One region of the Micromonospora sp. WMMA1363 genome, then DNA from elsewhere that is predicted to be linked to it. Evidence: predicted binding sites of a transcription regulator. Region 1 holds the regulator's gene; each other region holds the start of a gene.
What was found. The regulator HrcA, encoded in region 1, represses chaperone genes, less so after heat shock. The targets are predictions, from matches to a motif close to GGTTNGCACNCTCNNNNNGAGNGTGCNAACC.

Region 1 (7,345 bases):
CATGTACGCCAACGGCGCCACCTCGATCGTTCCCGCCGCCATCAGCTTCGGGATCGAGTCCGGGTCGAGCATGTCGTGCAGTGCGTCGTAGAGCGGCCGCAGGTACGGGTCGATCTTCTCGTTGAGGGTGCCGGGCAGAAAGCCCAGCCGCTCACCCGCCTCGACCGCCGGCCGGGTGAGGATGATCCGGTTGACCTGCTTGGCCTGCAGCGCCTGGACCGCCTTCGCCATCGCGAGGTAGGTCTTGCCGGTGCCGGCCGGGCCGATGCCGAAGACGATGGTGTGCGCGTCGATCGCGTCGACGTAGCGCTTCTGCCCGAGCGTCTTGGGGCGGATGGTGCGACCGCGCCGGGAGAGAATGTTGAGTGTCAGGACCTCGGCGGGCCGCTCGGCGCTGCCCTGCTCGAGCATGCCGACGGTACGCCGGACGGCGTCAGTGGTCAGGGTCTCACCTTTCTCGATGAGTTCGAGCAGTTCGCCGAAGAGCCGCTCGGCGAGGGCGTTGTCCGCGGGCACGCCGGTGATCGTGATCTCATTGCCCCGGACGTGCACGTCGCTGTTGACCGAACGCTCGACCAGTCGCAGGATCTCGTCACCCGCGCCGAGGAGATTGACCATGATCTTCGAATCAGGAACGGTGATCCTGGTCTGCGCCCGGGGCGGGCCGGGAGGTGAGGTGCTGGTCATAGGTCGGGCCGAGTGGCCCTGAGCCACCTGCTCTCGTCTCGGCGCCGGGCCGGGCGGCACGGCGTGCGGGCGTTGCTCCCATCGTATCCGTTCAACAGCGCCGACACCGCGCCCATTTCCCGGGCCACCACCCCACCATGCCCCAACCCCGCGATCTTGCACTTCTGGTCGCCTGCGCGTCGCCCCTCCCGACGGAACCGCAAGATCGACGAGGTGGGGTGCGGGTCACGGGACGCGGAAGGTGTGACGATCGAAGGTCTCCTGGGTCCGGGTGAAACGGTAGGTCGCCCAGTGCAGCCGGACCACTGTCCCGTTCCCGTCGCGGGTGAGCCGCAGCAGCTCACCCACCTCCCGACCGGAAACCGTCCGGTAGACCTCCGGGCGGTCCGGTAGCGGGGCGAAGACGGCCGGCGGCTTGCCGGCCGGATCATCCGCCGCCCGAGCGCGCAGCGCACCGTCATGCCAGCTGAACACATACTCGAAGCCCTCGCCCCACCAACGGCCGAGCAGACCGCGGACCTCCGGCGGGGCCGGCGGACCGGGCCGCCAGGGAGCGATCTCGGCCGGGTCGTGCTCCGCGGCGGCGGCGAGTAGCCGGTGCGGCAGCTCGAACAACTCGCCGGCGGTGCCGGAGGAGCCGAGTACCGCCGCACCCATCGCGCCGGCGGTGCCCTCGCCGCCCCGGCGGCCGTATACTCCGGCGAGAAAACCGGGCATAGCGCCGTCGTGGCCGACATGCATGATCCGCTGGCCCTGCGGCACCATGATCAGCCCCAGCCCGAACCCGCCGGCCCAGAGCGTCTCGTCGGTGACCGTCGCCGGCCAGCGCATCTCCTCCAGGGTGGCGGGCGAGAGCACCCGGCCAGCCACGTCGAGCGCCGCCGGGTCGGCCAGGAAGGCCGCCCAACGGGCCATATCGCCCGCTGTGCTCCACAACTGTGCGGCCGGGCCGACCGCGCCGAAGTCGGTGGGCGGCTCCGGGTGCGCCTCGTCGGAGTACTCGTCGACCAAGAACCCGGTCGCGGCCCGACGACCGGGTTCCGCCGTGGTCGCGGTCAGCCCCAGCGGCGTCAGCACCCGCTCGGCGAGGACTTCCGTCCAGGTCCCGCCGCGCAGCGTGCCGGCCAGGTGGCCGAGCAGCGCCATGCCGAGGTTCGAGTAGTGATAGCGGCGACCGTTGGGCAGCACCCGTTCGGCCCGGGAAAGATCAGCCATGAGCTGGTCGATGTCCGGCGCGCGCAGGGTGTCCCAGACATCGCCGTACGGCTCGCGCTGCAGGCCCGAGGTGTGCGACAGCAACCGCCGGATGGTCAACTCGCCGTGGGCCGGCAGATCCAGGTGCCGACTCAGCGGGTCGTCCAGGTCGAGCAGGCCGTCGTCGCGGCACTGCATCGTCAGGACGGCCGTGAAGGTCTTGGTCACCGAGCCGATCCGGAACCGGGTCTGCGGATCCAGCGCGGTGTCGTTGCCGGTGCCACCGACCGTGCACGTCCACAACGGACGATCGGCACGGTGCAGGGCCGCCGCGACCGCCGGCACCCGGGCCCGCGCCTGGACCCGCCGTACCATCCGGTCGAGCCGGTCACCGACCGGTGTCACGCAAGATCCCGGGCCAGCATCGGGCCGAGCGGAGCGCCACCGAGCAGATGCGCGTGCACGTGGAAGACCTCCTGGCCGCCATACGCCCCGGTGTTGAACATCAGCCGGAAGCCGTCGCCGAGCAGCCCCTCGTCCTCCGCCACCGCGGCGGCGGTGGCGAGCACCTGGCCGGCGAGCCCCGGGTCACCCTGGGCGAGGGTGGCCACGTCGGCGTAGTGCTCCTTCGGGATCACCAGCACGTGCACCGGCGCCTTGGGGCCGATGTCACGGAAGGCGAGCGTACTGGGCGTCTCCCGGACGACGGTGGCCGGGATCTCCCCGGCGACGATGCGGCAGAACAGACAATGAGGTGTGCTCACCGGGGCAGTGTAAGGAAGGGCCCCCATCGGCGCGACGAATTCCAGGGGTGCTCGGGTCACCAGCGCAAGAGGCGGGCGGCGAGCAGGGACAGGGCGGCGATGCCGGCCGTCGAGGTACGGAGCACGGTCGGGCCGAGGCGGACCGGGCGGGCGCCGGCTTCGACGAAGACGCCGACCTCAGCGTCGGTGATGCCGCCCTCCGGGCCCACGACCAACACGATCTCACCGGCATCGGGCAACTCGGCCATGGTCAGCCGATCCTCGGCCGCCTCGTGGAGGACGAACGCGGCGGCGGCACCGGAGAGCCGCCGGGCCACGGTCTCGGTCGATTCGTCCGGCGCCCCGGCCACCACCGGTAGCCACGGCCGGCGGGCCTGCTTGGCCGCCTCCCGGGCGGTGACGGCCCACTTCTCCCGGGCCCGGACGCCCCGCTCGCCCCGCCACCGCACCACTGATCGGGAAGCCGACCAGGGCACGACTTCGTCCACCCCGACCTCGGTCATCGCCTGCACCGCCAGTTCGCCCCGGTCTCCCTTGGCGAGACCCTGCACCACGACGAGACGCGGGACCGGCGCGTCGACGTACCCCCGCGAGGTGACCCGGAGGTCGAGGACGCCCCGGCCGACGGCGGTGACCACTGCGGTGGCCGTACCACCGTGCCCGTCGGCGAGCAGGAGTTCCTCGCCGACCCGCAACCGCTGGACGGTGGCGGCATGGTGCCCCTCGGGGCCGCCGAGCGTCATCGCGTCGGCGATGGGCAGCGACTCGACCAGGAACAGCGGCGCGGACACGATCAACAGGCTAGCGGCCCCGGGCGGTCACAGGTACGCCGGCCACCCGGCACACCGCCGCGCAACAGCCGCGCCGCACCCACTGCACCCGGCACACCGCCGCGCCGCACGCCACCACGGTGGCGACCCGGACAACCCGCCAAACGTCCCGGGCGGCGTCCGGACCGTTCAGGCGTGGCCGTTGAAGGCGTCGCGCATCCGGGAGAAGAAGCCGCCCTGTTTGGTCAACTCGGCGACCTCCTCGCCGCGGGTCTTGGCGAACTCGCGCAGCACCCGCTCCTGGTCCGCGTCGAGCTTCGTCGGTGTCCGCACGTCGAGGTGAACGTAGAGGTCGCCCCGGCCGGTGCCACGCAGATGCGGCACGCCGCGGGCGCGGAGCCGCAGCGTGCTGCCCGGCTGGGTGCCCGACTTCACGTCGACCGGCTCCTCGCTGTCGAGCGTCTTGATGGTCAGTCGGGTGCCCAGCGCGGCCGCCGTCATCGGGACGGTCACCCGGCAGTGCAGGTCGTCCCCCTTCCGGGAGAACACGTCGTGTGGCCGCTCGTGGATCTCCACGTAGAGGTCGCCGGCCGTGCCGCCGCCGGGGCCGACCTCGCCCTGCTGGGCCAGCCGGATCCGCATGCCGTCCTCGACACCGGCCGGGATCTTGACGGTGAGCGACCGGCGGGTACGCACCCGGCCGTCGCCGGCGCAGGTCGGGCACGGCTGCGGAATCGTGGTCCCGAAGCCCTGGCAGGCGGTACAGGGCCGGGCCGAGACCACCTGGCCCAGGAAGGTACGCTGCACCGACTGCACCTCGCCCCGACCACCGCAGGCCTCACAGGTGGCCAGGTGGGTGCCGGCGGCGGTGCCGGCGCCGGAGCAGGTGGTGCAGAGCACAGCCGTGTCGACCGTGATCGGGGCCTCGACGCCGAACGCGGTTTCGTGCAGGTCCAGTTCGAGGCGCAGGATCGCGTCGGCGCCGGGCCGGGTACGCGGACGCGGACCCCGGGCGCCGCCGGCGGCGCCGCCGAAGAACGCGTCCATGATGTCCTGGAAGCCGACGAACGGGCCCGCCCCGCCGGGGCCGCCGGGACCGCCGGGCCCTCCGCCGCCGGGTGCGAGCGGGTCACCGCCGAGGTCGACGATCTGCCGTTTCCGATCGTCGGAGAGGACCTCGTATGCGGCGTTGATGTCCTTGAACTTCTCCTGCGCCTCCGGGTCCGGATTGACATCCGGGTGGTACTGGCGCGCGAGCTTCCGGTAGGCACGCTTGATCTCGTCGTCGGAGGCCTCCCGGCTCACGCCGAGGATGCCGTAGTAGTCCCTGGCCACTGCGTTCCGTGTCCTCATGTTCGTCTCGCGTTACGCCGGCCGCCGGCCCGGACGGCCGGACGGTACTGCCTAGTTCTGGGCCAGCAGGTCGCCCACGTAGCGTGCCACGGCGCGAACCGTGGCGATGGTCCCGGGGTAGTCCATCCGGGTCGGTCCCAACACACCAAGACCACCGACGATGGTGACCCCCGGACCGTAACCGGTACTGACCACCGAGGTGGCGCGGAGGTTATCGATCTCGTTCTCGTCGCCGATCCGAACGCGCATCGCGCTCGGCTCGATTTCTCCGATGAGTTTGAGGAGCACGACCTCCTCCTCCAGCGCTTCCAGGATCGGACGCAGCGAACCCTGGAAGTCGAGCAGCCCGCCCCGGGCGAGATTGGCGGTGCCGGCCAACGCGATCCGCTCCTCGTGCCGCTCGACCAGTGTCTCCAGCAGCACCGTGGAGAGGGCGGTCATCGCCGGGCGCCGCTCGGCCGTGGCCTCGTCGACCAGCGACTGCACCAGCGGCGGCGTGTCGGACAGCCGGGCGCCGACCAGCTTCTCGTTGACCAGCTGGCGCAGGTCGGTGACGTCGCCGGCGGGGATCGGCCCGGGCAGCTCGACCAGACGCTGCTCGACGCGACCGGTGTCCGCGATCATGACGAGCATCAGCCGGGTGCTGGAGATGGGCACCAGCTCCAGGTGGCGTACCGAAGAGCGGGCCAGGCTCGGATACTGCACGACGGCGACCTGCCGGGTCAGCTGGGCCAGCAGCCGCACCGTGCGGTATACCACGTCGTCCAGGTCGACCGCGCCGACCAGGAATCGCTCGATCGCCCTGCGCTCGGCCGGGCTGAGCGGCTTGACCCGGGACAGCCGGTCCACGAAGAGCCGATATCCACGGTCGGTGGGCACCCGGCCGGCGCTGGTGTGCGGCTGCCGGATGTAGCCCTCCTCCTCCAGCACCGCCATGTCGTTCCGGACGGTCGCCGGGGAGACCCCGAGCTGGTGCCGCTCGACCAGTGACTTACTGCCGACAGGCTCCTGCGTGGCGACGTAATCCTCGACGATCGCACGCAGTACCGCCAGCTTCCGGTCGTCGAGACCCAACCTCCCCACCTCCTTGTCGCGCGTCGGTCGCCGGTTGCCGGGCGGCGGCCTGGCACTCGACTGTAACGAGTGCCAGTCTACGTCGGCGCGTCCGCCACCGCGATGATCAACGAAGGACGAGTGGTGTGTCCGGACACCCGTGGTGGTGGCAGGGCCGATCATCCGGACATCCGGGGCGGTGTCGCTCTGGTGCACCGTTGCGGTCTCCCCCTACGGTGATCCTCATGACTGAACCGCCTCGCCCTCCGGGCGCCGGAGAGCCCGGCCCGCAGGGCCCCGACGAGCCCACCGCACCACTGTCCGGGGCACCCGGCCCCGGTGGCTATCCGCCGCCCGGCGGCTATCCGCCCCCCGGCGGGCCTGGTGGCTACCCACCACCCGGCGGCTACCCACCCCCCGGCGGGCCTGGTGACTACCCACCACCCGGCGGCTACCCACCCCCCGGCCCCGGCTACCCGGCCGGCGGCGCCTACGGCGCCCCCGCCGGCTTCGCCAACAACGAGGACAAGACCTGGGCTCTGATCGCGCACTTCGGCGGCGCGCTCGGAATGTTCCTCGGGGGCGGCGTCTTCGGCTGGGTCGGCCCGCTGGTCGCCCTCATGGCTCGCGGTAACCAGTCGCCGACCGTCCGGGCCCACGCGGTCGCCGCCCTGAACTTCCAGATCCTCTGGTCGGTGATCGCTGTGATCGGGTGGATCCTCACCTGCGTCATCATCGGCTTCCTGGTCGGCATCGCCGCGATGATCATCGGCATCATCTTCGGTGTGATCGCCGGCGTCAAGGCCAACGAGGGCATGCTGTACCGCTACCCGATGTCCGCCAACTTCATCAAGTGAGCCTCGACCGGCCGCTCCCGCGGCCGGTCGACACGGCTCCCGGCCCGCTGGCACCGCTGGCGGCCTTGCCGTCAGGGCAGCAGGTCACGCACCACGGCATCGGCCAGCAGCCGGCCGCGCAGGGTGAGCACGGCCCGGCCGGCGGCGTACTCCGCGTCGGCCAGCAGGCCGACGGACCGCGCACGCTCGGCACCCGCCCGGCCGGCGGGGTCCAGCACCTCCAACGGCAGGCCGGCGGCGAGCCGCAGGCACAGCATGACCTCCTCCAGGTGCGCCTCGTCGGCGGTCAGCACCTCCCGGGCCAGGCCCGGGGACTCCCCGGCGGCCAGCCGCTTGGCGTACGCCGTGGGGTGCTTGACGTTCCACCAGCGCACGCCGCCGACGTGGCTGTGCGCCCCCGGGCCGAGGCCCCACCAGTCCCCGCCGGTCCAGTAGAGCAGGTTGTGCCGGCACCGGGCGGCCGGCGTCCGCGCCCAGTTGGAGACCTCGTACCAGGAGAAACCCGCTGCGTCGAGGACGGCCTCCGCGGCAAGGTAGCGGTCCGCGGCGACGTCGTCGGAGGGGTACGGCAGTTCGCCGCGCCGCACCCGGGCCGCCAGCCCGGTCCCCTCCTCCACGGTCAGGGCGTACGCGCTGACGTGGTCCACGTCGGCAGCGACCACCTGGT
Region 2 (7,345 bases), 510 kb from region 1:
GGCGTCGGCGCAGAGCTGGGCGTACGCGCCGCCACAGACCTCGTCCTTGGTCACGAACCCGTCGGCGATGACGTCCTTGACGTTCTCCTTGTAGACCGCCCGCGGGGTGAGCAGCACGGCCGCGACGTCCCGGCCGCTCTCCGGGTCCTCGACGGTCTGGCCGGTTTCTCTCCGTTCGCCCTTGGCGAGCGCGATGGCCAGGTCGGCGGCGGCCTGGGCCTCGTCACGGATGGCCTTGTAGACGGTCATGCACTGGTCACCGGCGAGGATGTTCTGCAGGCCCTGCGGGGTCGCGTCCTGACCGGTCACCGGGACCTTGCCGTTGAGCTTGTTCTTCTTGAGCACCGAGATGGCCGCGTTGCCGAGGCCGTCGTTCGCCGCCAACACGCCGTCGATCTTGCCGCCGGTCTGGGTCAGCATCTGCTCGAAGATCGTGGCGGCCTGGGCGTTGTCCCAGTCCGGCACGGACTGGTCCGGGCCCTTGGTGTATTCGTCGGCGTCGAACTTCGGCTTGAGCACCGAGTCGTACCCGTTCTTGAACAGGGTGGCGTTGTTGTCGGTCGGGGAGCCGTTCAGGTAGGCCACGACCGGGTTCTTGGCGTCCTTGTCGGTCAGGCACGTGCTGAGGCCCTCGCCCTGGAGCTTGCCGACGGCCTCGTTGTCGAAACTGACGTAGTACTCGGCGGAGCCACCGAGGGTGAGCCGGTCGTAGTCGATGGTGGCGACGCCCTGCGACTTCGCCCTGTCCAACACGGCCTTGCCGGTGCCGGAGTCCAGGTTGACGATCATCAGGGCGGTGACACCCTGGGTGATCATCTGGTCCGCGATGGTCTGGAACTGGGACTTGTCGCCCTGGGCGTTCTGGATGTCGTAGTCGACGCGGGCGGCCTTGAACGCCTCCTCCAGGAACTTGCGGTCCGCGCCCTCCCAGCGGGCGGAGGACTTGCTGTCCGGAAGGATTACGCCGATCTTGGCGGTCTTGCCGGAGTCGGCCTGGTCGCCACCGGAGGAGTCGCCGCAGGCCGCTGTGCTGCCGGTGGCCAGCAGGCCCACGACGGCGGCGGCGAGGAAGCCCTTGCGCATGTGCAGGGTCCTTTCGAGGTGGGGGATGGTGTTGTTTTGTTGTGCCCGGCAACGTATTCCGCGCCGTGTCGCCGGCACAAGGCCACCAAGGTCGTGAGTTTGTTGTGGGCGATAACAATTCAGCAACGTGCCCGATACCACCCCGTCGCGCGCTGGCAGTCGTCCGCTGGCAGGGCTGTTCGGGGCAGAACGGGTATATCGGTTGCCAGGCGATGGCGGGCGTGGCGACGTAGGCGTTGCGGACTGTCAGGCGGCGGCGATCGGTGCGGTTGCGGCGCCGGTGAGGTCGACCAGGTCCCGCGGGGACAGCTCCACCTGAAGGCCCCGGCGACCTGCCGAGACGTACACGGTGTCGTGGCGCAGGGCGCTCTCGTCGAGCACGGTGGGCAGCCGCTTCCGCTGGCCGAGCGGGCTGATCCCGCCCCGGACGTACCCGGTGGCGCGTTCGGCCACCGTCCGGTCGGCCATGGTGGCCCGTTTTCCGCTCAACGCGGCGGCCAGAGCCTTGAGATCCAGCTCGCCGGCCACCGGGACGACGGCGACCGCCAGCGCGCCGTCCACCGGGACGACGGCGACCGCCAGCGCGCCGTCCACCTCGGTCACCAGCGACTTGAACACCCGCTCCGCCGGCACACCGAGAGCCACCGCCACCAGTGCTCCGTAGTTCGGGGCGTCCGGGGAGACGTCGTACGGATGGGTGCGGTGCGCGATCCTCCGCCTGGCCAGCAGCGCGGTTGCCGGTGTGCCCTGTCCCGCCACGCCCGTCAACCTAGCGTCCGCGGTGTCCCCCCATCCACTCCACGCGGCTGGAACGGTCGGGCGACGATGACCGTCGGGGCGCCGGCCACCCGGGTGAGCACCAGGCTGGCCGGCTGGTCGCCGGTGAGCCTGAGATCGCGGCGGAGCTGTTCCGGCTCCAGCGCCGAGCCGCGCTTGAGAATCTCCACCCGGCCCACCCGGCGTTCGCGCAGCAGCGCGCGCAGCCGCTTGAGCGAGAACGGCAGCGCGTCGGTCACCTCAAGGCAGCGCGCGAAGGGTGTCGGGGTTGGGGCGTCGGCGTACAGGTAGGCGATCGTGGGGTCGGCCAACGTCGCGTCCAATTCCCCGGCCAGTTCGGCCACCAGGTGCGCGCGGACCACGGCCGGCTCCGGGTCGTACAGGTAACGCCGCACCGGCCCGACCGTCGCCTCGACCGTACCGGAGCCGGTCAGCTCGGCCGTCCCGGCGGGAAAAGGGAACCCGTCGCCATCGGCGGAGTCCCGAGGGGGCCGTTCCTTCAGGACGGTAGCGCGGCGGGGAACCAGCGCCAGCTGACCGCACCAGAGCGCCGCTTCGACCAGGTCGCCGTCGACGCTCACCCACTCCGCCTCCGCGCCGGGCGGGATCAGCGCGTGGTCCAGGCCGGGCGCCACCTTCACCACCGTCCGCGACATCCGTTCGGCCAGCGAGAGTACGAAGTCCCACGGCGGGGAGTAGGCGTTCGGATCGAAGATCCGCCGCCCGGACGCCCGGCGGGCGGGGTCGCAGAAGACTCCGTCCACCCGGCGCACGTCGAACTCCGTCGCGTCCCCGCACTCCACGGTGAACTGCCCGGCGAGCCCGGTCGCCTCGGCGTTCGCGGCGGCCAACGCGGCGGTGAGCGGGTCGGCCTCCACCCCGTACACCCGGACGCCGGCCCGGGCGGCGGCGAGCGCGTCGGCACCGAGACCGCAGCCGAGGTCGGCCAGGGTGCTCACGCCGGCGGTGCGCAGCCGCTCGGCGCGCCGCCGCGCCACCACCCCCCGGGTGGCCTGCTCCAGGCCGGTCCTGGTGAAGAACATGCCGGCGGCGGCCGGACCGAACTTGCCCACTGCCCGCCGCCGCAGCTCGGCCTGGGTGAGCGCCGCCGCGGCCAGCTCGGCCGGCAGCCCGGCCGAGCGGAGTGCCTCCGCCGCGACCAGCGGGTCACCGCCGGCCACCTCGGCCGCCGCCGCGAGCGCGGCCGAGCCCTCGGGGGTACGCAACGCGGCGAGCTGGTCCAGGTTCACCCGGCCATTGTTCCGGCCGAGCCCGGGGCCGGCGGGAGTCGGGGGCGTGGTCGTCCCACGGGCGTGGGACGGACCGGACGGTTCCCGCCGGGCTGGCCGGGCCTGACTCAACGCGTGCCGCCGGCACCGATCCGGCGGGGTAACGGCGTGCGGGTGGCGGCCCCGGGACCGCCACCCGCCGGCCGGATCAGCCGAGCGTCGACCACCACTGGTCGCTGCCGGTGAACCGCTTGACCGGAGTGCCGCTGGCGGACAGGTAGTACTTGTAGCTTCCGGTGGTGCTGTAGCCGTACAGGGCGAAGCCGTCCATATTCCAGTTGTCCGGGCCCTCGTGCCACTCCGGGTGTGAGATCATCCGCAGCTTGACGCCGGTCACCGTGCAGGAGTTGACCGTCCAGTTCGGGTTGAAGAACGTGACGGTCCGGTAGTGGGTGGAGTTGTTGCCGAAGCCACCCCACACGTGCTGCAGTTCGACGTCGCCGAAGGTGGTGCGCAGCAGCGGGATGACCTCCGAATTGCCCCGCAGGTCGTCGCCGCCGGTGCGGAACATCAGCGTGAACGATCCCAGGTTGGCGCAGGAGCCGATCGGACCGGCGCTGGCCGGCGTGGCGGCGGCCGTGATGCCCAGTGCGGACAGCAGGGTGCTGGCCAGGAGCAGCGCCGCGGCGCGGGCGCGGAGACGGGGAAGACGTATGTCGGGTCCTTTCGTCCGAGGTGGATACCCGCTCACAGGCTGCCGTCCGGACCCGGCCCGGCCCACGGGGAGTCCCGGCCCCACCCGGGTGGGAAAACCGGGTGGACGACACGCCGCCGACGCCCCGGCCAGGTCCCGAGGGCTCACGGCCCGTCGGCGCCGCCGAGGAAGGCGAGTGCCGCCCGGACCCGCACGTTGATCCCGCGCCGCGCGTCCGGGTCCGCCGGGATCAGGTCGAGCTTGCCGGTGATCGCCGAGAGGTGCTTCTCTACCGTGCCGACCCGGCAACTCATTCGCTCGGCGATGCCGAGGTTGGACAGCCCCTCGGCGAGCAGGGTCAGGACCCGGCGCTCGTGCGGGCTCAGCCGGGCCAGCGGGTCGTCCGGCCGGCGCCGGGCCATCAGCCGCTGGATCAGGTGTCGGTCGACCACCACCTCGCCGGCCGAGGCGTACCGGGTGACGCCGGGCGTTCCGCTGGCGACGCGTCGGGCATCCCAGTTGGCACTCTCCTTGACGGAGTGCTAGCCGAGGAATAACCTGCGATTAGCACTCTCACCCTGAGGGTGCCAACCGTCCGGGCCCGGTGCCCGGGAGGTGAACGCCAGGCGGACCGGCACCCGCGACGACGGCCCCGCCCGGTGGCATGTGGCAGATTGAGCTGACCGGTTCGCCGGTCGGTAACGAAACCAGTACCCCAGGAGGGTATGCCCGTGACTACCGCGACCAAGGTTGCGATCAAGCCGCTCGAGGACCGGATCGTGGTCCAGGCGAACGAGGCTGAGACCACCACGGCGTCGGGCATCGTGATCCCCGACACCGCCAAGGAGAAGCCGCAGGAGGGCACCGTCCTCGCTGTCGGCCCGGGCCGGATCGACGACAAGGGTAACCGCGTGCCGCTCGACGTCAAGGTCGGCGACACCGTCCTCTACTCGAAGTACGGCGGCACCGAGGTCAAGTACGCCGGCGAGGAGTACCTGGTGCTCTCCGCCCGCGACGTCCTCGCGATCATCGAGAAGTAAGCAACCGAGCAGTGTCGTTGCCCCGGTCCGGCTCGCCGGGCCGGGGCAACCTCGCTTCGAAGGGACATTGATGGCGAAGATCCTGAGCTTCTCGGACGACGCCCGGCACCTGCTGGAGCACGGTGTCAACGCCCTCGCGGACGCGGTCAAGGTGACCCTCGGCCCCCGCGGGCGCAACGTCGTTCTGGACAAGAAGTTTGGTGCGCCCACGATCACCAACGACGGCGTGACGATCGCCAAGGAGATCGAGCTCACCAACCCGTACGAGAACCTCGGCGCGCAGCTGGTCAAGGAGGTGGCGACCAAGACCAACGACGTCGCCGGCGACGGGACCACCACCGCGACCGTGCTGGCCCAGGCGATGGTCCGCGAGGGCCTGCGCAACGTCGCGGCCGGCGCCAACCCGTCCGGCCTCAAGCGGGGCGTCGACGCGGCGGCCACCAAGGTCTCCGAGGCGTTGCTCGGCAAGGCCGTCGAGGTGGCTGACAAGGAGGCGATCGCGCACGTCGCGACCATCTCCGCGCAGGACGCGACGATCGGTGAGCTGATCGCCGAGGCGATGGAGAAGGTCGGCCGCGACGGCGTCATCACCGTCGAGGAGGGCTCCACCCTCGCCACCGAGCTGGACGTGACCGAGGGGCTCCAGTTCGACAAGGGCTTCATCTCGCCGAACTTCGTCACCGACGTGGAGGCGCAGGAGTCGGTCCTGGAGGACCCGTACATCCTCATCACCACCCAGAAGATCTCGGCGATCGAAGAGCTGCTGCCGCTGCTGGAGAAGGTCCTCCAGAACAGCAAGCCGCTGCTCGTCATCGCCGAGGACGTCGAGGGTCAGGCGCTGTCCACCCTGGTGGTCAACGCGCTCCGCAAGACCATCAAGGTGTGCGCGGTCAAGGCCCCCGGCTTCGGTGACCGCCGCAAGGCGATGCTCCAGGACATCGCGATCCTCACCGGCGCCGAGCTGGTCGCGCCCGAGCTGGGCTACAAGCTCGACCAGGTCGGCCTCGAGGTGCTCGGCTCCGCCCGGCGGGTGGTGGTCGACAAGGAGAACACGACGATCGTCGACGGCGTCGGCCAGGCCGCCGACGTCGCCGACCGGGTCGCGCAGATTCGCAAGGAGATCGAGGCCTCGGACTCCGAGTGGGACCGGGAGAAGCTCTCCGAGCGGCTGGCCAAGCTCTCCGGTGGGATCGCCGTCATCAAGGTGGGCGCGGCGACCGAGGTCGAGATGAAGGAGCGTAAGCACCGCATCGAGGACGCCATCGCCGCGACCAAGGCCGCGGTCGAGGAGGGCACGGTTCCCGGTGGCGGCGCCGCCCTGGTGCAGATCCTGTCGGTGCTCGACGACGACCTCGGATTCACCGGTGACGAGAAGGTGGGCGTGTCGATCGTGCGTAAGGCGCTGGTCGAACCGCTGCGCTGGATCGCCCAGAACGCCGGCCACGACGGCTACGTCGTGGTGCAGAAGGTCGCCGGCAAGGGTTGGGGGCACGGCCTCAACGCGGCCACCGGCGAGTACGTCGACCTGGCCAAGGCCGGCGTCCTGGACCCGGTGAAGGTGACCCGCAACGCGGTCGCCAACGCCGCGTCGATCGCCGGCCTGTTGCTCACCACGGAGAGCCTCGTGGTGGAGAAGCCGGCGGAGCCGGAGCCGGCCGCGGGCGGCAACGGCCACTCGCACGGTCACGGCCACCAGCACGGTCCCGGCTTCTGAGCCGAGCCGTACGCCTGGTCGGGGCGTGTCGCCGTCCGGCGGCACGCCCCGACGCGTTCTCCGCGGTGGTGCTTACGGAATGCTGACGTGGCCTACCGGCTCTCGCGCCGATCGGAAAGACTGGCCGGCGTGAGCACGACGACGACGCGCCGCCATGCCGCGCTCGCCGGGGTGACCGCCGCCGCGGTGGCGATCGGCTCGGCGGAACCCGTGGCCGCGCTGACCGGCCCTCGCGCGGCACCGCTGGTCGCCGTCGGAGGGCTGGTGGTCGACACCGTGCCCGAGCCGCTCAAGCGGGTCGGCATCGCGGTCTTCGGCAGGTACGACAAGATCGCTCTGTTGGTGGGGACGGCGCTGCTGCTGGCCGGGTTCGCCGCGCTGCTCGGCGTGGTGTCCCGGCGTCGGCTGACGTACGGCCTCGCCGGCGTCGCGGCGTTCACCGCCCTGGGCGTCGGGGCGGCGCTGACCCGGGCTGGCGCGGACGCCGCCGACGCCCTGCCGGCGCTGGCCGGTGGCGCCCTCGGCGCGCTGGTGCTCTGGGCGTTCATCGCCGGTCCGCTGGAGTTGGACCCCTGGCCCTGGTCTCCGCCCACCCCGCCCGCTGTCACCCCGCCAGCACCGGCCGTTCCCGGCACGACCGGTTTTGCGGCGCCTGGGGTCCCCCCGGTTCCCCCCGAGCGGCCGGTCCCGTCGGGCCGCCCGGAGCGCCTCGGTGTCGCCGCGCACGGCGACACCGAGGAGACCGTACCCCCGGATCCGGAGTCGCGGCGGCGGTTTCTCGCCGCCACCGGGCTGCTGCTCGGGGCGG
Region 3 (7,345 bases), 850 kb from region 1:
CGATCGTGGTCGACTCGACCGACGACTTCGCCGGGATGTGCCGCAACCTGGGTTTCACGCTGACCCTGTACAGCGGGCAGATGTGCACCACCTCGCAGAACATCCTGATCCCGCGCGACGGCATCGAGACCGACCAGGGGCACAAGAGTTTCGACGAGGTGGCCGCCGGCATCGCGGCGGCGGTCGGCAAGCTCACCGTCGACCCGGCTCGGGGCGTCGAGTTGACCGGTGCGATCGTCAACGACGGGGTGCTGGAGCGCCTCGACGAGGTGACCAAGGTCGGCGAGCCGGTGCTGGAGTCCCGTCCGCTCGAGCACCCGGCGTTCCCCGGCGCGGTCGTCCGGACGCCGACCATCGTCAGGCTGGATGCCGGCGACACCGGGACCTACTCGCGGGAGTGGTTCGGCCCGATCTCGTTCGCCATCGCGACCGACTCCACGGCGCACAGTCTGGAGATCCTGCGGTCCACCATCGGTGCGAAGGGCGCGCTGACCGCCGCGGTCTACTCCACCGACGATGCGGTGCTGGACGCGGCCGAGACGGCGGCGATCGAGGTCGGGGTGCACCTGTCGGCCAACCTGACCGGCGGGGTCTTCGTGAACCAGTCCGCGGCCTTCTCCGACTTCCACGGCAGCGGCGCCAACGCGGCGGCCAACGCGGCGCTGACGGACGCCGCGTACGTGGCGAACCGGTTCCGCATCGTCCAGAGTCGCCGCCACGGCTGACGGGCGTGCTCACACCGCGCGGCGCATCCGCAGCTCGGTGAGGGTGGGGATCGTGGGGTGCGGCACGCGGACGCCGGTGTCGAGGAAACCCAGTCGTCGGTACGCCCGGTAGGCCCGGTCGTTGCCGACCACCACCTCCAGCATCAGCTCCCGCCGACCGCCGGCGCGCGACCAGCCGGCCACCGCATCGATCAGGTCGGCCAGCAGCCCGGTGCCGCGCCAGGCCGGGGTGACGTACACGGCGTAGACGACGGTGAGCCCCGGCTCGTCCGGGGCCACCGTGCCGCCGGCGTGGCCGACCAGCCGGCCCCCGGGGTCGGCGACGAACTGCGCGGTGTCCGTGCCGGTCGACGTGTAGGCGACGCGGGCGGCGTACTCGGCGTGCGGGCGGGCCGCCGCGTCGGCGATCGTCTCGAGGAAGGCGAGCGGCGAGTCGGCGAGCATCTCCAGCCGGAGGGCCCGCATCCGGGCGCCGTCCCCGGGCCGGATCCGCCGCACCTGCGCCTGTCGTGCCGTCACCCGCTCCGGGCCGGGCCGGCCCGGAGTGCTGGTCATGCCCGCATGCGTACCACAGCGGCGGACGGCAATGCGCATCGCTCGGAATATGCCCGATTTGTGGTCGTGCGCCGCCGTCACGCCTCGTGTAGCGTGCGATTTCGGTCACCGATTCAGCGACCGTCCCCGATCGCCGAACCGGTGCCGTCCCGCGGGCCGGCGCAGCGGACCGCGGGTAGTGATACGCCGCGCATAGTGAGGAAGTGCACCGTGGCACAGGGCACCGTGAAGTGGTTCAACGCCGAAAAGGGCTACGGCTTCATCGCCGTCGACGGCGGGCAGGACGTCTTCGTTCACTTCTCCGCCATCGAGATGGATGGCTACAAGGCGCTGGACGACGGCCAGCGGGTGGAGTTCGAGATCGCCCAGGGCCAGAAGGGGCCTCAGGCCGAACGGGTACGCGTCATCGCCTGAGTCGGCGAGCGGCCCCACGGGTGGGGCCGACCACCCCGGCCGTGATCCGATCCACGGCCGGGCGGGGGTGCGGTGTCGGCGCCGCACCGGGGAGGATGAGCCGTTCCAGCTATCGCTGAGGAGGGTTCGTTGTCCGACCAGCCGCCTCCGACCGTGCCGTCTCCCGCGCCGGGCGACCCCGACCCGGCTTCCGGTGCGCGGCCGGCAGGTCCAGTTCCGGGTGCGCCGCCCCGGGGCCGTACCCCGGTTATCCCACCCCGGAGTCGTCGTGGGGTCCGGGCGGTGTGCCGCCGGCTGCCCCCGGCCCCTGGTACCCGGGCGCTCACGCCTGGCCCGGCCCGGCGTTTCCCGGTTGGTCCGTGCCCGGGGTTGATCCGAATGATCCACTGGTCACTCCGCCAGGTGCCGGGCTGGACGGCTGGTTCGGTCGCTGCCTCGCTGCGGTCCGCCGGGGTTGGCGCCTGCTCCTGCCGATCGTGTTGCTGACCCAGGTGCTGCCGGCCGCGCTGATCAGCGCGCTCACGTACGCGGTCGATCCCTCGGCGGACTGGGAGGCGGCCGCGGCCGACGGGTCCGCGCTGCTTCCCGACACGTTCGCCACCGATCTGGCCACCCTGTTCGGCGTCGTCATCGGCGGCACTTTGCTCTTCGGTCTGGTGCAGAGCGTCGGGTGGGCGGCCGGCACCTGGGTGATCGCCCGACAGGCGGCCGGCGAGCCGGTCGGGTTCGGTGAAGCGGTCCGCTACGGTCTGCGTCGTGCGCTCGGCCTGTGGGCCTGGACCCTGCTGGTGAGTCTGCTCCTCGGCATCGGTCTGTGCCTGTGCCTGCTGCCCGGTCTCTACGTCGCGTTCGCGCTGAGCCTGTTCGGGCCGGTGTACCTCTTCGAGCGCCAGCCGCCGATCGGCCGCGCCTTCCGGATGTTCCACGACCGGCTCGGGCTGCTGCTCGGCCGGGTGGCGCTGATCATGGCTGCGGTGATGGTGGCGACGGTGGTGGCCGGCGTGGTGGAGTCCGTCGGCTCGGTGCCGCTGGGCGTGGACCCGCTGGGCTCTCCCGGCTCGACGGTGGGGCTGTTCGCCGTGATCGTGGTCGCCGCCGTGCTGTCCCTGCCGGCCTACCTCGCCCAGCAGGTCGGCCTGGTGGTGACCTACGCCGAGCAGCGCGCTCATGAGGGGCCGGTGAACGCGGCGCGGCTGGCCGCGGAACTCGGCTGACCGGGGCGGTCGCGCTTGCACTCGGCAAGGGAGAGTGCTAAACAGGTCATTGGCACTCGCATACCGTGAGTGCCAATGGTCGGGGCGGTAGGGCCACGGCCGTACCGGCGTCGCGAGGCGTTGGTACGGCACATGGCCGGTCGTCGCGGGCTATCCGGCCCGGCCGGCGGACGTCGTCGTCGCCAGGTGGCGACGTCCCAAGGTGCGTACACCAGACGGCCCATCCGGGGCACACCCTCGGGTGGCCCGTGAGTGTCCAGGAGGACAACGCCGTATGGCCAAGATGATCGCGTTCGACGAGGAGGCTCGCCGCGGCCTCGAGCGGGGCATGAACCAGCTCGCCGACGCCGTGAAGGTGACCCTCGGCCCCAAGGGCCGCAACGTCGTGCTCGAGAAGAAGTGGGGTGCCCCCACCATCACCAACGATGGTGTGAGCATCGCCAAGGAGATCGAGCTCGAGGACCCGTACGAGAAGATCGGCGCCGAGCTGGTCAAGGAGGTCGCGAAGAAGACCGACGACGTCGCCGGTGACGGCACGACGACGGCGACCGTCCTGGCCCAGGCCCTGGTCCGCGAGGGCCTGCGCAACGTGGCCGCCGGTGCCAACCCGATGGCCCTGAAGCGGGGCATCGAGTCTGCCGTGGCCAACGTCTCGGAGGAGCTGCTCAAGCTCGCCAAGGACGTGGAGACCAAGGAGCAGATCGCCTCCACCGCCTCCATCTCAGCCGGCGACCCCAGCGTCGGCGAGATCATCGCCGAGGCGATGGACAAGGTCGGCAAGGAAGGCGTCATCACCGTCGAGGAGAGCAACACCTTCGGCCTGGAGCTGGAGCTCACCGAGGGTATGCGCTTCGACAAGGGCTACATCTCCGCGTACTTCATGACCGACCCGGAGCGGATGGAGGCGGTCTTCGACGACCCCTACATCCTGATCGTCAACAGCAAGATCTCCTCGGTGAAGGACCTGCTCCCGATCCTCGAGAAGGTCATGCAGTCGGGCAAGCCGCTGCTGATCATCGCCGAGGACATCGAGGGTGAGGCGCTGGCGACCCTGGTCGTCAACAAGGTGCGCGGCACCTTCAAGTCCGTCGCCGTCAAGGCGCCGGGCTTCGGTGACCGCCGCAAGGCCATGCTCGCCGACATCGCCATCCTCGCCGGTGGCCAGGTCATCAGCGAGGAGGTCGGCCTCAAGCTGGACGCCGTCGGCCTCGACATGCTGGGCCGCGCCCGCAAGGTCGTGGTGACCAAGGACGAGACCACCATCGTCGACGGTGCCGGCGACGCCGAGCAGATCCAGGGTCGGGTCAACCAGATCCGGGCCGAGATCGACAAGAGCGACTCCGACTACGACCGGGAGAAGCTGCAGGAGCGGCTGGCCAAGCTGGCCGGTGGCGTTGCGGTGATCAAGGTCGGCGCGGCCACCGAGGTCGAGCTGAAGGAGCGCAAGCACCGTATCGAGGACGCTGTCCGCAACGCGAAGGCCGCCGTCGAGGAGGGCATCGTCCCGGGTGGTGGCGTCGCGCTGGTGCAGGCCGGCAAGACCGCGTTCGACAAGCTGGACCTCACCGGTGACGAGGCGACCGGCGCGCAGATCGTCAAGATCGCGCTGGACGCTCCGCTGCGGCAGATCGCCGTCAACGCCGGCCTCGAGGGTGGCGTCGTCGTCGAGCACGTCCGCAACATCGAGGCGGGTCACGGCCTGAACGCCGCGACCGGCGACTACGTGGACCTGATGGCCGCGGGCATCATCGACCCGGCCAAGGTGACCCGGTCGGCGCTGCAGAACGCGTCGTCGATCGCGGCGCTCTTCCTCACCACCGAGGCCGTCGTGGCGGACAAGCCGGAGAAGACCCCGGCCGCCCCGGCTGGCCCGGGTGGCGGGGAAATGGACTTCTGAGTCCAGCTCCACGACACCGGGAGGGGCGGGCCGCGTTCAGCGGTCCGCCCCTTCCGCGTATCTCCTCAGGCCGGCACCGACCCGTTCCCGCAGGTCGGCAACCGCCCATTTCCTCATATGGCAGCGGCCGTTTCCTCAGGTCGGCAACGGCCGTTGGTTGCGCCGTTTCCGTGCCCGGTCGTACGGCTGCGGTACGACCGGGACCGGCTCGTCCACCACCGCCGCCGGTTCGTCGGCCGGGGGGTCGTCGGTGCCGTCCATCTCCGCCCGCTGCTCTGCGTCGCCGTAGTCGAAGCGGTCGAAGGGCAGCGGGCCGGGTCGTTCGTCGTCCGTGGTCATGGCGCCTCCTCTACCGAAACGGTAGGGGGCGCCGATGGCCGATGCGGGCGAATGAGACTATCAGGTGATCTATCCTATTCGCCCTTTATCGATCCGCGAGCGTCTTCCGGTACAGGAAGAAGACCCGCTCGATCCGGGCGTCCGCACTGCCCGAGTAGAAGCGCACCGGCCCCACCCAGCCGATCTGCGCCGCCGTGACGCCCGCCGCGCGCTGGTCGGCCAGGCACCGGCGCAACAGAACCGCACCGATGCCGGATCCCTCGGCCGCCGGCGCGGTGCCCATCGGGCCGAACCAACTCGGCCGCGACGAGCCCCAGGCGGCGAACCCGAGCACCTCGCCGTCGCGTTCCGCCAGGTGGCAGCCGGCCCGGTCCCGGCCGACCGAGCCGGCCAGTTCCGTGTCCCAGGTGCCGCCGAACGTCGACCGCGCGAAGGCCGTCAGTGCCGGCAGGTCCGCCGGCCCAGCCCGGCGTACCGTCACGCCCTGGCCGGCCAGCCGTCTCTCGGCCGGCGCCGTCGGGCGCAGGGCCGGGCTTCCGTCGGACGACAGATCGGCGGTCATGTTCCAGGCCGTTCGATCCTGGGTGTAGCCCAAGGCCAGCGCCGCGCAGACCGCCGGCGTGTAGCGCACGTCGACGCCCGGCCAGGCGTAATGCGGGGGGTTGCCGGCCAGCAGCACCTCCACCGCCCCGAGCCCGGCGAACCTTTCCTCGGCGTACGCCAGCAGTGCCCGCCCGACCCCGCGCCGCCGGTGCGCCGGGTCCACGGCGACCAGATCCACATGGCCGAGCGTGCCGTTTCCGCCGGAGGTCGAGCCGATCAGCACGCCGACCAGTTCACCGTTCCGGTACCCGCCCAGCACGACCACGGTCCGGTCGACGGCGGCCCGGGGCCAGAGCACGTCCACGACGGCCGGCGCCTCGGCGGCGTCCTCCGGCAGGTCCAGCGCCTGTCCGCACAGCTGAGTCACGGTCGAGAAATGGTCCAGGGCCAGCTCGACGATCTCCACGTCCACGTCCACGGACGCCGACCCTAGAACACCACAGCCGTTCTGTTAAGAAGGAGCCCTGTTGCCGCTCCGGCCTCCCGGGTGGGGTTGACCCGGTTTGACGGACAGGGTCGGTAAGTTGATCTCACGCTACCTTGCTCGTTGGCCTGCGGGAATAGGCCGTCGCCTCATACTCGGCCGGGCTCATGTAGTCCAGGGTGGAATGGCGGCGGCGGGTGTTGTACCACCCCTCGATCCACTCGAAGATCGCCGCACGGGCGGCGGCCCGGGTCGGCCACGCCCTCCGGTCGAGCAGTTCGGTCTTGATCGTGGCGAAGAACGACTCCGCGACGGCGTTGTCCCAGCACTGACCCCGCCCACCAACCGACAACCGCACCCCGTTGCGGTCGGCCAGCCGGGCGTACTGCGCACTCGTGTACTGGCAACCCCGGTCGCTGTGGAAGATCACCGGCCCGGTCGGGCGTCGGACGGCGATCGCGTTGGACAACGCCTGAGCGGGCAGATCGGTCCGTAGGTGGTCGGCGGTCGCCCAGCCCACAACCCGGCGTGAGGCGATGTCGATGACGGTGGCGAGGTACAGCCAGCCCTCCCACGTGTGGATGTAGGTGATGTCGCCGCACCAGCGGGTGTCGACCCGGCCGGCGGCGACGTCGAAGTCCCGGCGGATCAGGTCCGCCGACAACGCCGCCCCCGGGTCGGGCACGGTCGTGGTGCGCCACCGCTTCGGCGTGCGGCCGCACAACCCGGCGCCCCGCATCAGCCGGGCGACCCGCTTGCCGGAGTGCCGCCGCCCCTGGGCGGCGAGTTCGGCGCGGACCCGGGGTGCGCCGTAGGTGCCGGCCGAGTCGGCGTGGATCTGCGCGATGCGGGCGGCGAGGTCTGCGTCGTCGCGTTCCCGCCGCGACGGCCCGGCACGGTGCTGGTAGTAGGCGGACCGGGAGACCTCCAGCAGCTCACAGGAACGCTTCACGTTCCCGTCGGGCCGCGCCTTCTCCGCCTCGATGAACGGGTACACGTTCACCGGGTCTCCCTCACGAAGAAAGCCGTGGCCCGTTTCAGGATGTCGACGTCCTCGCGGAGCCGGCGGTTCTCCCGCCGCAGCCGCGCCAGCTCGTCGCGCTCGTCGCTGGTCAACCCGTCGCTGCGGGTGCCGGCGTCGATGTCGGCCTGCCTGACCCACTCACGGACCGCG

Region 2: a site for HrcA is predicted at 4,346-4,376, ahead of groES (co-chaperone GroES). Genes of this name have one in related genera too.
Region 3: a site for HrcA is predicted at 2,956-2,986, ahead of groL (chaperonin GroEL). Genes of this name have one in related genera too.

Annotation. Positions count from the first base shown of each region.
Region 1 is NZ_JAUALB010000001.1:2,659,370-2,666,714, forward strand. Features, by position in the region: gene QTQ03_RS12135 (PhoH family protein) at 1-618, opposite strand, end outside; gene QTQ03_RS12140 (serine hydrolase domain-containing protein) at 913-2,286, opposite strand; gene QTQ03_RS12145 (histidine triad nucleotide-binding protein) at 2,283-2,645, opposite strand; gene QTQ03_RS12150 (16S rRNA (uracil(1498)-N(3))-methyltransferase) at 2,702-3,436, opposite strand; gene dnaJ (molecular chaperone DnaJ) at 3,605-4,750, opposite strand; gene hrcA (heat-inducible transcriptional repressor HrcA) at 4,820-5,842, opposite strand; gene QTQ03_RS12165 (DUF4870 domain-containing protein) at 6,067-6,678, shown strand; gene hemW (radical SAM family heme chaperone HemW) at 6,750-7,345, opposite strand, start outside.
Region 2 is NZ_JAUALB010000001.1:3,166,878-3,174,222, reverse strand. Features, by position in the region: gene QTQ03_RS14550 (sugar ABC transporter substrate-binding protein) at 1-1,083, opposite strand, end outside; gene ybaK (Cys-tRNA(Pro) deacylase) at 1,330-1,842, opposite strand; gene QTQ03_RS14540 (THUMP-like domain-containing protein) at 1,848-3,110, opposite strand; gene QTQ03_RS14535 (hypothetical protein) at 3,298-3,840, opposite strand; gene QTQ03_RS14530 (helix-turn-helix domain-containing protein) at 3,948-4,235, opposite strand; gene groES (co-chaperone GroES) at 4,515-4,823, shown strand; gene groL (chaperonin GroEL) at 4,894-6,537, shown strand; gene QTQ03_RS14515 (molybdopterin-dependent oxidoreductase) at 6,667-7,345, shown strand, end outside.
Region 3 is NZ_JAUALB010000001.1:3,510,249-3,517,593, reverse strand. Features, by position in the region: gene paaN (phenylacetic acid degradation protein PaaN) at 1-725, shown strand, start outside; gene QTQ03_RS16255 (GNAT family N-acetyltransferase) at 735-1,280, opposite strand; gene QTQ03_RS16250 (cold-shock protein) at 1,491-1,694, shown strand; gene QTQ03_RS16245 (hypothetical protein) at 2,054-2,908, shown strand; gene groL (chaperonin GroEL) at 3,183-4,805, shown strand; gene QTQ03_RS16235 (hypothetical protein) at 4,941-5,144, opposite strand; gene QTQ03_RS16230 (GNAT family N-acetyltransferase) at 5,230-6,159, opposite strand; gene QTQ03_RS16225 (IS3 family transposase) at 6,278-7,174, opposite strand; gene QTQ03_RS16220 (transposase) at 7,171-7,345, opposite strand, start outside.